DNA from 4 places in the Streptomyces sp. Rer75 genome. Region 1 is predicted to be linked to each of the others. Evidence: riboswitches for the same ligand, from Rfam matches in the RefSeq annotation. Region 1 holds a riboswitch; each other region holds the start of a gene.
What was found. Region 1 has a riboswitch for thiamine pyrophosphate ahead of thiO (glycine oxidase ThiO). Riboswitches for the same ligand answer to the same signal wherever they lie in the genome.
Positions count from the first base shown of each region.

Region 1 (3,201 bases):
TTCACTTCCGTGCCGCGATTCTCGCGCAGCGCCTGGGCCGGGGTGCCCGGCAGGCTCGGGTCAGGGGTGAAGAGCCACTCCAGCATCTCCTCGTCGCTGAAGCCGTCGTCCTTGAGCAGTGTCAAGGTCCCCACGAGGCCCTTGACGACCTTGCCGTCACCGATGAAGTCCTCGGGCACCTGGAGCACCCGGTTCTCGCCACGGCGCACCGCGATCAGCTGGCCCTCCTTGACCAACTGCCTCACGCGGGTCACCTCGACGCCCAGCCGGTCGGCGACGTCGGGGAGAGTGAGCCAGGCGGGGACGAGAGCATCGATCTTTGCGTCAATCTCGGTCACGGAACAAGCCTGCCATCTGGGACTGACAGTGGGTAGCCGGGCGTCCGCCGTGCGGGCTGCCGGGGACGGGGGCCCGCACGGTCCTGCCGGGCCCCGCACCCCTGATCACCGGGGGTACCGGCGGGTCACAGAACGGCGGACTTCAGCGGCACCGACGGATCCGTGGCCCGGGTCCGGTCCAGCCGGGCGCCGCGTTCGATCAGCTTGCGGCCCTGGGCCAGATCGCGCGGACGGCCGACCGCCAGCAGGGCGACCAGGGCCCCGTCCCGCAGCCAGCACACCGACCAGGCGGCGCCGTCCGGGTCGCCCCGCCAGACCAGTTCGTCGGCGTCCGAGTGGTGTCCGGCGTACTGCACGAACCGCCCGAACTGCTCGGACCAGAAGTACGGCACCGGGTCGTAGACCTGGCCGGGGAAGCGCGCGGTCCGGCTGCCGACCACATTGGCGGCGACCGTCCGCGGCCCCTGGAGCGCGTTGTCCCAGTGGTGCACCAGCAGCCGGGTGCCGTAGCGGGTGGACGGGAAGGACGCGCAGTCGCCGACGGCGTACACGTCGGGCGCCGAGGTGCGCAGCCCCTCGTCGGCGGCGATGGACCGGTCCTCGGCGAGTTCGACGCCCGAACCGGCCAGCCAGCCGGTCGCGGGCCGGGCGCCGATGCCGACGACCACCGCACCGGCCCGCAGCCGGGTGCCGTCGCCGAGCTGGAGCCCGTTTTGGTCGAGGGCGGTGACCCGGGCGCCGGTGACCAGGGTGGCGCCGTAGTCCGCGTACCAGCGGGTCATGTGGGCGGCGACCTCCGCCGGGAGGGCGCCCGCCAGCGGCCGGTCCGCGGCCTCGACGACCGTCACCGTGCAGCCCGCCTCGCGGGCCGCGGTCGCGAACTCCGCGCCGATCCAGCCCGCCCCGATCACCACGATCTCCTGCTGCGCGGCGAGCACCGGGCGCAGCCGTTCGGCGTCGTCCAGGGTGCGCAGCAGGTGGACGCCGGGGACGCCCTCGCTGCCGGGCAGGGCGACCGGTTCGGCGCCGGTGGCGATCACCAGGACGTCGTACGGGATCGGGCCGGACCCGGTCTCGACCGTCCGCCCGTCCGTGTCCAGCCCGGTCACCGGGACGCCGAGGCGCAGCCCGATGCCGAGCGCGGCGAAGTCCACGTCGAACGCGGACCCTTCGGCCTTGCCGAGCAGCACGGCCTTGGACAGCGGCGGCCGGTCGTACGGCTGATGGGGCTCGGCTCCGAGCAGCAGGATCTCCCCGGTCCAGCCCTGCTCCCGCAGCGCGACGGCGGTCTGCACCCCCGCCATGCCCGCGCCGACGATCACCACCCGCTGTCCGCCGCCACCCGCCGAGGACGCCATCGTCTTCGTCGTCTCATCGCTCACACGATCACTGTATTGCGGCAGGTGGGGCGGACCGGAGAGCGCACGGCGAGATCTCGGGCACAGCCCGACGGGCCGGACGGCCCGTCGTGACGGCCCGTCGTACCGGGGGCGCGGGGCCTCGTGCCCGGCACCGCCCGGGACGCTCCCTTCCGGGCGATTCGGGGCGCGTACTAGGGTGGCGGGACAGAGCACTCGCGGGAGCCCGGTCGCACCGGGCTGAGAGGGAGGCTGGCGCGGCCTCCGACCGTACGAACCTGATCCGGGTCATGCCGGCGAAGGGAGGGGGCGACCAGCCCATGCACACACCACCCCACACCCCACACGAAGCACCCCGAGGCAGCACCGCGCCGTACGACGTCCTCGTCATCGGCGGCGGCATCATCGGCCTGGTCACGGCCTGGCGGGCGGCCCAGCGGGGCCTGCGCACCGCCGTCGTCGACCCGGCGCCCGGCGGCGGGGCCGCCCAGGTCGCGGCCGGGATGCTGGCGGCCGTCACCGAGCTGCACTACGGCGAGCAGACCCTGCTCGGGCTGAACCTGGCCTCGGCGCGCCGCTATCCGTCGTTCGTGGCGGAGCTGGAGCAGGCGAGCGGCCATGACCTGGCCTTCCGTACCTGCGGGACGCTCTCGGTCGCGCTCGACGCGGACGACCGGGCCCATCTGCGCGAGCTGCACGACTTCCAGCAGCGGCTGGGACTGGACGCACAGTGGCTCACGGGGCGCGAATGCAGGCGCCTGGAGCCGATGCTCGCGCCGGGCGTGCGCGGGGGCCTGCGGGTCGACGGCGATCACCAGGTCGACCCGCGGCGGCTGGCGGCGGCGCTGCTGGCGGCGTGCGAACGCGCCGGGGTGGCCCTCCACCGCGTCCGCGCCGAGCGGCTGCTGCTGAACGGCGACGGCGACCGCGCCGCCGGGGCCGAGCTGGCCGACGGTGCGCGCACGCGGCTGACCGCCGAACAGACCGTGCTGGCCGCGGGCAGCCTCAGCGGGCGGCTCCCCGGCGTGCCCGAGGAGGTCCTGCCGCCCGTGCGCCCCGTCAAGGGCCAGGTCCTGCGGCTGTCGGTGCCCGGCGCGTACGCGCCCTTCCTGTCGCGGACCGTGCGGGCCGTGGTGCGCGGCGGGCACGTCTACCTCGTCCCGCGCGAGAACGGCGAGCTGGTCGTCGGCGCGACCACGGAGGAGCTGGGCTGGGACACCACGGTCACCGCGGGCGGGGTGTACGAGCTGCTGCGCGACGCGCACGAGCTGGTGCCCGGCATCACCGAACTGCCGCTCGTCGAGACCCTGGCCGGGCTGCGCCCCGGCTCCCCCGACAACGCCCCGCTGCTCGGCCCGACCGAGCTGCCGGGCCTCCAGCTGGCCACCGGCCACTACCGCAACGGCGTCCTGCTCACCCCGATCACCGGCGACGTCATGGCCGAAGCGCTTTACGGCGGCGAACTGCCGCCCGAGGCGCGGCCGTTCTCCCCGCGGCGCTTCGCG
Region 1 is NZ_CP058693.1:2,809,232-2,812,432, forward strand. It holds gene HYQ63_RS11705 (Rv2175c family DNA-binding protein) at 1-338, opposite strand, end outside; gene HYQ63_RS11710 (NAD(P)/FAD-dependent oxidoreductase) at 464-1,696, opposite strand; TPP riboswitch at 1,905-2,018, shown strand; gene thiO (glycine oxidase ThiO) at 2,017-3,201, shown strand, end outside.

Region 2 (3,201 bases), 2.3 Mb from region 1:
GCGGCGAACTCGCGGGACTTCTCCGCCATTCCGGCCTCCGCCTCCGCCTCGTCCATCGCGTCGCCGTGCTCGCGGCGGATGTCGTGGCTGATCTTCATGGAGCAGAACTTGGGCCCGCACATGGAGCAGAAGTGCGCCGTCTTGGCGGGCTCCGCCGGAAGCGTCTCGTCGTGGAACGAGCGTGCCGTGTCCGGGTCGAGGGCCAGGTTGAACTGGTCCTCCCAGCGGAACTCGAAGCGCGCGTCGGAGAGCGCGTCGTCCCAGGCCTGGGCGTCGGGGTGGCCCTTGGCCAGATCGGCGGCGTGGGCGGCGATCTTGTAGGTGATGACGCCGGTCTTCACGTCGTCGCGGTCCGGCAGCCCCAGGTGCTCCTTGGGGGTGACGTAGCAGAGCATCGCCGTGCCCCACCAGGCGATCATCGCGGCGCCTATCCCTGAGGTGATGTGGTCGTAGGCGGGCGCGACGTCCGTGGTGAGGGGGCCCAGGGTGTAGAAGGGGGCCTCCTCGCAGATCTCCTGCTGGAGGTCGACGTTCTCCTTGATCTTGTGCATCGGGACATGGCCCGGGCCCTCGATCATCGTCTGGACGCCGTGCTCCTTGGCGATGCGGTTGAGTTCGCCGAGCGTGCGCAGCTCCGCGAACTGCGCCTCGTCGTTGGCGTCGGCGATGGATCCGGGGCGCAGTCCGTCACCCAGCGAGTAGGTGACGTCGTACGCCGCGAGGATCTCGCACAGCTCCTCGAAGTGGGTGTAGAGGAACGACTCCTGGTGGTGGGCCAGGCACCAGGCGGCCATGATCGAGCCGCCGCGGGAGACGATGCCGGTCTTGCGGCGGGCGGTCAGGGGGACGTACGGCAGCCGTACGCCCGCGTGCACCGTCATGTAGTCGACGCCCTGCTCGGCCTGTTCGATGACGGTGTCCTTGTAGACCTCCCAGGTCAGCTCCTCGGCCTTGCCGTCGACCTTCTCCAGCGCCTGATAGAGCGGCACGGTGCCGATGGGCACGGGGGAGTTGCGCAGCACCCACTCGCGGGTGGTGTGGATGTTGCGGCCGGTCGAGAGGTCCATGACCGTGTCGGCGCCCCAGCGGGTCGCCCAGGTCATCTTCTCGACCTCTTCCTCGATGGACGAGGTGACGGCGGAGTTGCCGATGTTGGCGTTGACCTTCACCAGGAACCGCTTGCCGATGATCATCGGCTCGATCTCCGGGTGGTTGACGTTGACGGGCAGTACGGCCCGGCCCGCCGCGATCTCCTCGCGGACCACCTCGGGGGAGACGTTCTCGCGGAGCGCCACGTACTCCATCTCCGCGGTGACCTCGCCCCGGCGGGCGTAGCTGAGTTGGGTGACGGCGGCGCCGTCGCGGGCCCTCCGCGGCTGGCGCGGCCGTCCGGGGAAGACCGCGTCGAGGTTGCGCAGGCCGCCGCGGGGCGTGGTGTGTTTGATCCCGTCGTCCTCGGGCCGGGCCGGACGGCCGGAGTACTCCTCGGTGTCGCCGCGGGCGATGATCCAGTTCTGCCGCAGTGGCGCGAGGCCACGGCGGACGTCGGTTTCGATGTGGGGGTCGGTGTACGGACCGGACGTGTCGTACAGCGTCACGTCCTGGCCATTGGTGAGGTGCACTCGGCGAACCGGGACCTGGATGTCCGGGCGGGAACCCGTGACATATCCCTTATGCCAGCCGAAATCGGTAGCGTTTTCGCGCATGTGTGCATCCTGCTGAGTCATGAGACCCACTCCCTACGCCGGCATTACCCGGTAACAGGTTCAGCGGTCGGCGCAGCTGTCGCGTCAGCGCCCTCTCAGCCCGGTGCTCCGAGCTCCCGCGATTGCAAAGGTGCCCCCACGCTAACGGTTTCCCCATATACCTGAACAGGGGGCCCGCCTCTCTTGCGATGATGCGATGGTGACCGCGACACAGCAGGACCACCCGCCCGAGCAGCCCCACCCGTCCGGCCAGGCCCATGGCCACGGCCACGGACACAGCCATGCCCACGCGCACGGCCCGGCCGCACCCGTCTCCGCACGCCTCCGCAAGGTCATCGCGGCGGTGCTCATCCCCTTCGCCGTCGCCGTCGTCGCCGGGCTGGTCGCGCTGTGGCCGGGTGGCCCCGAGCACACCACGCAGGGCCGCAGCGGGCTCGGATTCGACCAGGAGACGGTCGCCGGGCGGGTGGTGAAGGTGGAGGAGATCAACTGCGCCGACGCCAACGCGCAGCCGCAGGCACCCACCGAACCGGGTCAGCAGGGCGCCGCCCCGGCACCCGGCGGCGCGACCGGCGGGGGCACGGGCGGGGCCACCGGAGGCGGGAGCGGCGGCTCCGGCGGCGGCAAGACCGTCTGTGAGAAGGCCACCATCGAGGTCACCTCGGGCAAGGACAAGGGCCGCACGTTCCCCGAGATCGTCCAGCCGAACGCCTCACGGAAGTTCAGCGCCGGGCAGGAGCTGAAGCTGGCGTACGCGCCCAAGGCGCCGAAGAACCTCCAGTACTCGATCTCGGACGTCGACCGCTCGTTCCCGATGGCCCTGCTCGCCGGGGTGTTCGCGCTCGTGGTCGTGGCCGTCGGCCGGCTGCGCGGCGTCTTCGCCCTGGTGGCGCTGGCCATCAGCTTCGGGGTGCTGACGCTGTTCATCCTCCCGGCGATACTTCAGGGCTCGAATCCGCTGGTGGTCGCGGTCGTCGGAGGCAGTGCGATCATGCTGCTGGCGCTCTATATGTGCCATGGGCTGAGCGCCCGCACCTCGGTCGCGGTGCTCGGCACCCTGGTCTCGCTGCTGCTGATCGGCGTGCTCGGCTCGCTGTTCATCGGCTGGGCGTCGCTGACCGGCAACACCGACGACCAGACCGGTCTGGTGCACGGCCTCTATCCCGACATCGAGATCAAGGGCTTGCTACTGGCCGGGGTGATCATCGGTTCGCTGGGTGTGCTGGACGATGTGACGGTCACCCAGACCTCGGCCGTGTGGGAGCTGCGGGAAGCGGACCCCACGACGAGCCGCCGCAAGCTCTACGCGGCCGCGATGCGCATCGGGCGGGACCACATCGCGTCCGTCGTGAACACCCTGGTGCTGGCGTACGCGGGCGCCTCGCTTCCGCTGCTGCTCCTCTTCTCGATCGCGGACAGCGGGGTGGGAACGGTGGCGACGAGCGAGATCGTCGCGGAGGAGATCGTCCGCACGCTGGTGGGCAGCATCGGACTG
Region 2 is NZ_CP058693.1:5,100,849-5,104,049, forward strand. It holds gene thiC (phosphomethylpyrimidine synthase ThiC) at 1-1,727, opposite strand, end outside; TPP riboswitch at 1,720-1,836, opposite strand; gene HYQ63_RS21615 (YibE/F family protein) at 1,906-3,201, shown strand, end outside.
Region 2: linked by a shared signal. The riboswitch ahead of thiC (phosphomethylpyrimidine synthase ThiC) and the one ahead of thiO (glycine oxidase ThiO) in region 1 are both predicted to bind thiamine pyrophosphate.

Region 3 (3,201 bases), 6.4 Mb from region 1:
TGGCACGTCTCCTCGGGTGGTGCGGGAACTCAACGGAGCCCAGGGTGCCACGCCTGCCGCGGGGCGCGGTCGCCGGATGCCGTGTGACGTGCGGATACGGGCGAAGCCACCCGCCTCAGCGGACGGTGTGGAGCCGTGTCCTGAGCGGGGCGTAGACGAGGAGCGCCGCGAGGAAGGCGGCGTAGTAGGCGAGGTCGGCGCCGTGCAGCGCGGCGGCCACCGGGCCCGTGTACAGGCTGGTGTCCATGAACGGCACCGCCGCGGCGAAGGCGGCGCCGAACGCCAGCAGGGCGGGCCACCACGGCTGCGGGCGGGCGCTCTCGGCGGCCGGGTCCACCGGCGCGCCGCCCCGGGCCCGGGCGCGGACCCGAACCAGTCGACGGCCACGACCGCGACGAAGCCGGGGATCCAGTAGCCGACGAACAACAGCACGTTCGGGAAGCGGGCGGTGGTGTCGGCGGCGTGCATCCACAGCACCAGCGGGAAGCCGAGCACGGCGGCGAGCGCCACGGCCAGCAGCCCGAACGCGCCGAGCGCCCCGCCGCCCAGCGCCTCATCGACGCCGCGGGCGGTCTGGTCGGTGAAGACGGAGGCTCCCCACAGCCCGAGCGCCTGGACGGCCACGAAGGACACGGTGACGCCGAGCAGCGTGCACCAGAACATGCGGGGCCGGGAGGTGGCGCGGGGCAGATAGCGGCTGAAGTCGCTGGCGTACGGCGCCCACGACAGCGCCAGGCTCAGCGCGATGGTGCTGGTCAGGACGGAGGCGCCGATGCGGTCGGCGCCGTGGGCGGACCCGGTGGCGGCGGGGTGGACGCCATCGAGCAGCTTGACGGCCAGGGCGGCGAACGCGGCGGCGAGGACGAACGTCATCAGCTTCTGCATCCGGTGGATGGCCTCGTAGCCCAGCACCCCGAGCGCCCCCTGGGCGGCCATCATGAGCAGCACACCCAGCCAGAACGGCAGCCCGCACAGCCGGGCCAGCGCATCACCGCCGAACAGGCCGATGAGGGCGTCCCAGGCGACGGACGACAGCCACTGGAGGACGCCGGGCACGGCGACGGCCCGGCCGAACGCCAGCCGCGCCAGGGGCAGCTGCCCGGCGCCGGTCAGGCTGCCCCAGGTGCCCAGGTACGCGGTGGGCACGGCATCGATGAGGGTGCCCAGGACGACGGCGGCCAGCGCGGTGGCGAAGTCCAGGCCGAGGGCGATGCCGACGGTGCCGGTGAACACGCCGGTCGTGGTCAGGTTCGGGGCGAACCACACGGTGAACAGGCGCCCCGGCCCGCCATAGCGGTGGCTTTCCGGAACCGGCGCGATCCCGCGCGCCTCGACGCGCAGATCGCCGGGCGCGGTGGGCATCCGGCCGTCGAAGACGGACTCCGCGCCGGTGGTGGCCGGGTCGGTGGCAGCATGCGGCCATGGCATCGATGACATCCCTCCGCCAGTGCTAACTGGTTCAGGTTCGACGGGTGTGATCTCAGCCCCCTGGCGGGGCACCCCGTGTCCGGTGGAGCGGCCTAACCCCTCGCCACGTGGCCCCGGTCCCGGGGGCGGGTCCGGGCCCGGGCCGGGAGCGCGTCCAGGAACAGCGCCCCGGCCAGCAGCGCGGCGCTCCCCCGGGGCGCGATGCCCTGGGCGCGCAGCTCGGCGTCGAGGGCGGCGAGGGCGGCGGCGCCCCGGTCCGTCGCGGCGCCGCCCGCCTCCAGCACACCGCGCGCCCCGTCCTGCACCCGCCGGAGGGCGGGCGGCCCCGCCTGGTACAGCGGCCCGGTGTCCTGGAGTGTGCTCATCACGGTGAGCAGCGCGTCGAGCCGGGCCTGCGTCTCGGTGGCGCCCGCGGCCCGCGCCGCGGACAGGGCGTCCAGGGCGCGGCGTACGTGCGGGAAGGCGGCCCGCGCCTCGCCGCGCGCCCCCGCCGCCCCGTAGGTGGCGGACACCTGCGAGCCCGCCGACGGCCTGCGCGGGGCGCCACGGTCGACGTGGGCCGCGAGCTGCCGGGCGGTGGCGGTCAGTTCATCGGGTGCGGCGCCGGGTTCCAGGGCGGCGGCCGCCACCAGCAGCCCCAGCACCCACAGCGCCCCGTGGTGCAGACGGCCGGTGACCGGGCCGCCACCGGCCCGCGCCATGGTCCACTCGGCGCAGCGGCCGATGGCGCCCAGCTCCTCGCGGAGCGCACGCGTCGGCTCGCCGGGGCGCCGGGCGGCGGCCGCCATGGCCGCGAAGCCGGGCGCCAGCGACTTGGCCGACCAGCGCAGTGCGAGCAGGTCGGTGCCGGTGGCGCGGGCCTGGAGGTCGCGGGTGTCCGCGAGGCCCGGTTTGGGGGTCAGCTCCGCCTGGGAGATCAGGGCTCGTACGGCGGTCTGCGCCAGTGCGTCGTCCGTGGAGCGCGTCGTGGGCATGCCCGGAGGGTAATCGGCGAACCTTTCCCGGGCCTGGGTCGTTCCTGTGACCCCGCTGTGGGCGTCATGTCAGTGCGATTCGCGGGCGTCACGTCGGTGCGATTCGCGGGCGTCATGTCAGTGCGATTCGCGGGCGACGAACGATCCGCGGGTGCCGCTGAGGAAGTCCAGTCCGGCGCCGCGGTCGGCCTGTTCGACGTGGTCGCGGTAGATCTGCTCCCATCCGCCGGTGGCCGGTGGGGCGGCGGCGGTCACCGGTTGCCGTGCGGCGAGTTCCTCGTCGGGGACGTCCAGCCTCAGCAGCCGCCGCTCGACGTCCAGTTCTATCCAGTCGCCGGTCCGCACCAGCCCCAGCGGACCGCCCGCCGCCGACTCGGGCGCGATGTGCAGGACGACGGTGCCGAAGGCGGTTCCGCTCATCCGCGCGTCGCTGATCCGCACCATGTCCCGCACTCCGGCCCGGAGCACCGCGGGCGGCAGGGGCATGTTCCCCACCTCGGGCATGCCGGGGTAGCCGCGCGGTCCGCAGCCGCGCAGGACCAGCACATCGGACGCGTCGACGTCCAGGTCCGGGTCGTCGATCCGGGTACGGAAGTCCTCGATACCGTCGAACACCACGGCGCGGCCCCGGTGGCGCAGTAGCTCCGGTGTCGCGGCGGCGGGCTTGATGACGGCTCCGTCGGGACAGAGGTTGCCGCGGAGCACGGCGAGCCCGGCCTGGTGGGCGATCGCCTCGTCCGCGGTGCGGATGACGGTGGTGTCGGTACTGGACAGGCCGGACAGCTGCTCGGTGAGGGGG
Region 3 is NZ_CP058693.1:9,253,433-9,256,633, reverse strand. It holds partial or broken gene HYQ63_RS39265 (cytosine permease) at 116-1,362, opposite strand; TPP riboswitch at 1,420-1,514, opposite strand; gene HYQ63_RS39260 (triphosphoribosyl-dephospho-CoA synthase) at 1,521-2,402, opposite strand; gene HYQ63_RS39255 (IlvD/Edd family dehydratase) at 2,520-3,201, opposite strand, start outside.
Region 3: linked by a shared signal. The riboswitch ahead of HYQ63_RS39265 (cytosine permease) and the one ahead of thiO (glycine oxidase ThiO) in region 1 are both predicted to bind thiamine pyrophosphate.

Region 4 (3,201 bases), 4.2 Mb from region 1:
GTGCCGTTCCTCGCCACCTTCGTGGCGCTCATACTGGCCGCCGAGGACGGCCCGTGGCGGGTGCTGACCTTCCTGCTGCTGACCGTGGTGAGCGACACCGGTGCGTACGCGGTGGGCTGGCGTTTCGGCAAGCATCCGCTCGCGCCCCGCATCAGCCCCGGCAAGACCCGCGAGGGGCTGCTGGGCGCGGTGGCGTTCGCGATGGTCGTCGGTGCGCTGTGCATGCAGTACCTCATCGAGGACGGCGTGTGGTGGCAGGGGCTGCTGCTCGGCCTCGCCGTCGCGGTCAGCGCGACCCTGGGGGACCTCGGCGAGTCCATGATCAAGCGTGACCTCGGCATCAAGGACATGGGCAAGCTGCTGCCCGGCCACGGCGGGATCATGGACCGGCTCGACTCGCTCCTGCCCACCGCGCCCGTGGTGTGGCTGCTGCTGGTGATCTTCGTGGGCGGCAGCTGAGCCGCGCCCGGCATCGCGCTCCTCAGGCCCCGCGCCGCCCGTGGCGCGGGGCCTTCCGCATGTCTGCGACACTGGTACGGCCATGCCTAAGCCCGGAGAACTCACTTTCGCCGTGCCGCGTGGGGCCAAGAAGCCCCCGCGGCACCTCGCCGACCTCACGCCCGCCGAGCGCCGCGAGGCCGTCGCCGCCCTCGGGGAGAAGCCCTTCCGGGCCGCTCAGGTGTCGCGCCACTACTTCGCCCGCTACACCGACGACCCCGCCCAGTGGACCGACGTGCCGGCCGCCGCGCGCGAGAAGCTCGCGGCCGGGCTGCTGCCGGACCTGATGAGCGTGGTGCGGCACATCAGCTGCGACAACGACACCACCCGCAAGACCCTGTGGCGGCTCTTCGACGGCACGCTCGTCGAGTCCGTGCTGATGCGCTACCCGGACCGGGTCACCATGTGCATCAGCTCCCAGGCGGGCTGCGGCATGAACTGCCCGTTCTGCGCCACCGGCCAGGCGGGTCTGGACCGCAACCTGTCCACCGCCGAGATCGTGCACCAGATCGTCGACGGCATGCGGGCGCTGCGGGACGGCGAGATCCCCGGGGGCCCGGCCCGGCTGTCCAACATCGTCTTCATGGGCATGGGCGAGCCGCTGGCCAACTACAACCGGGTCATCGGCGCCATCCGTCGGCTCACCGACCCCGAGCCCGACGGGCTGGGTCTTTCGCAGCGCGGAATCACGGTTTCGACCGTCGGACTGGTCCCGGCGATGCTGCGGTTCGCCGACGAGGGCTTCAAGTGCCGCCTCGCGGTCTCCCTGCACGCGCCCGACGACGAGCTGCGCGACACCCTCGTCCCGGTCAACACCCGCTGGAAGGTGCGCGAGGTCCTGGACGCGGCGTGGGAGTACGCGGAGAAGTCCGGCCGCCGGATCTCCATCGAGTACGCCCTGATCAAGGACATCAACGACCAGGCGTGGCGCGCCGACCTGCTCGGTCGGCTGCTCAAGGGCCACCGGGTGCACGTCAACCTCATCCCGCTCAACCCGACGCCCGGCTCCAAGTGGACGGCGTCCCGGCCCGAGGACGAGAAGGCGTTCGTCGCGGCCCTGGAGGCGCACGGGGTGCCGGTGACCGTCCGGGACACCCGGGGGCAGGAGATCGACGGGGCGTGCGGCCAGCTGGCGGCCACGGAGCGCTGACCACCGGCTGATACGGTGCCTTCGCACAAGCGCCGTACAACCGTCGTATCGCGGCGGACAAATGAACATTCCGACAGGGGAGCGCGACAGCGCTGAGAGTGCGGCACGGCCGCAGACCCTCCAACCTGATCCGGGTCATACCGGCGTAGGGAGTCAGCCTCACCATGAACAGCCATCTTCGGCGTGCCGTCACCGCCGCCCTCGTCGGATCCCTCGGCACCGGCGTCCTCACCGGCTGCGGTGGGGACGCGGCGGACGGCAAGGACTCCAAGACGGTCACCCTGGTCTCGCACGACTCGTTCGCGGCGTCCAAGGCGGTCCTCAAGGAGTTCACCCGCAAGACCGGCTACAAGGTGCGGGTGCAGGCCGGTGGTGACGCGGGGGCCGCCGTCAACCAGGCGATCCTGTCCAAGGGCCACCCGCAGGGCGATGTGTTCTTCGGCGTCGACAACACCCTCCTCTCCCGCGCGCTCGACAATGACCTGTTCACGCCGTACGAGGCGAAGGGCCTGGACAAGGTCCCCGCGGCCTTCCAGCTCGACCGGGCGAAGCACCGCGTCACGCCAGTCGACTACGGCGACATCTGCGTCAACTACGACCGCGCGTACTTCGAGCGCAAGAAGCTCGCGCCGCCGAAGACATTCGCCGACCTGACCAAGCCCGCGTACAAGAATCTGCTGGTCACCGAGAACGCCGCCACCTCGTCCCCCGGCCTCGCCTTCCTCCTCGGCACCGCCGCCCGCTACGGCGACCACGGCTGGCGCGACTACTGGAAGAAGCTGCGGGCCAACGGCGTCGAGGTGGTCGACGGCTGGGAGCAGGCGTACTACGACCGCTTCTCCGGCTCGGCGGGCGGCGCCAAGGGCGACAAGCCGCTCGTCGTCTCGTACGCCTCCAGCCCGCCCGCCGAGGTGGCGGACGCGAAGTCGAAGCCCGCCAAGGCCCCGACGGGGGTGGCGGACGGCACCTGCTTCCGGCAGACGGAGTTCGCCGGGCTGCTGAAGGGCGCCGGCAACACCAAGGGGGGCAAGGCGCTGCTGGACTTCCTGCTGACCAAGCGCTTCCAGGAGGACGTACCGCTCAACATGTACGTCAATCCGGTGCGCGAGGGCGCCGAGCTGCCGGAGGTCTTCACCCGGTACGGGACCAAGGTCGCCGATCCGGCCACCCTGCCCCCGCGGAAGATAGCCAAGAACCGTGAGCCCTGGGTCAAGGCATGGTCCTCGCTCGTTCTGTAGAGCCTCGCGAGAACCATGAGAAGGGTGAGGCCGATCGCCGCGGGCGGCTGCGCGGCACCGCCCTGCGGCTCGCGCTCATGGCCGTGCCGCTCGCCTTCTTCGGCGTCTTCTTCGCGTATCCGGTGGTCGCGATCGTCACCCGCGGGCTGCGCGTCGGCGGCCGGTGGCAGCTCGAGCGGATACCCGAGGTGCTGGGCGACCCGTCCGTCCTGCACACCCTGTGGTTCACCGGCTGGCAGGCGGCCGCCTCGACCGGGCTGACGCTGGCGGTCGCGTTGCCCGGCGCGTATGTCTTCGCCCGCTTCGACTTCCCCG
Region 4 is NZ_CP058693.1:7,030,764-7,033,964, forward strand. It holds gene HYQ63_RS30365 (phosphatidate cytidylyltransferase) at 1-459, shown strand, start outside; gene rlmN (23S rRNA (adenine(2503)-C(2))-methyltransferase RlmN) at 542-1,648, shown strand; TPP riboswitch at 1,714-1,817, shown strand; gene HYQ63_RS30375 (thiamine ABC transporter substrate binding subunit) at 1,813-2,886, shown strand; gene HYQ63_RS30380 (iron ABC transporter permease) at 2,865-3,201, shown strand, end outside.
Region 4: linked by a shared signal. The riboswitch ahead of HYQ63_RS30375 (thiamine ABC transporter substrate binding subunit) and the one ahead of thiO (glycine oxidase ThiO) in region 1 are both predicted to bind thiamine pyrophosphate.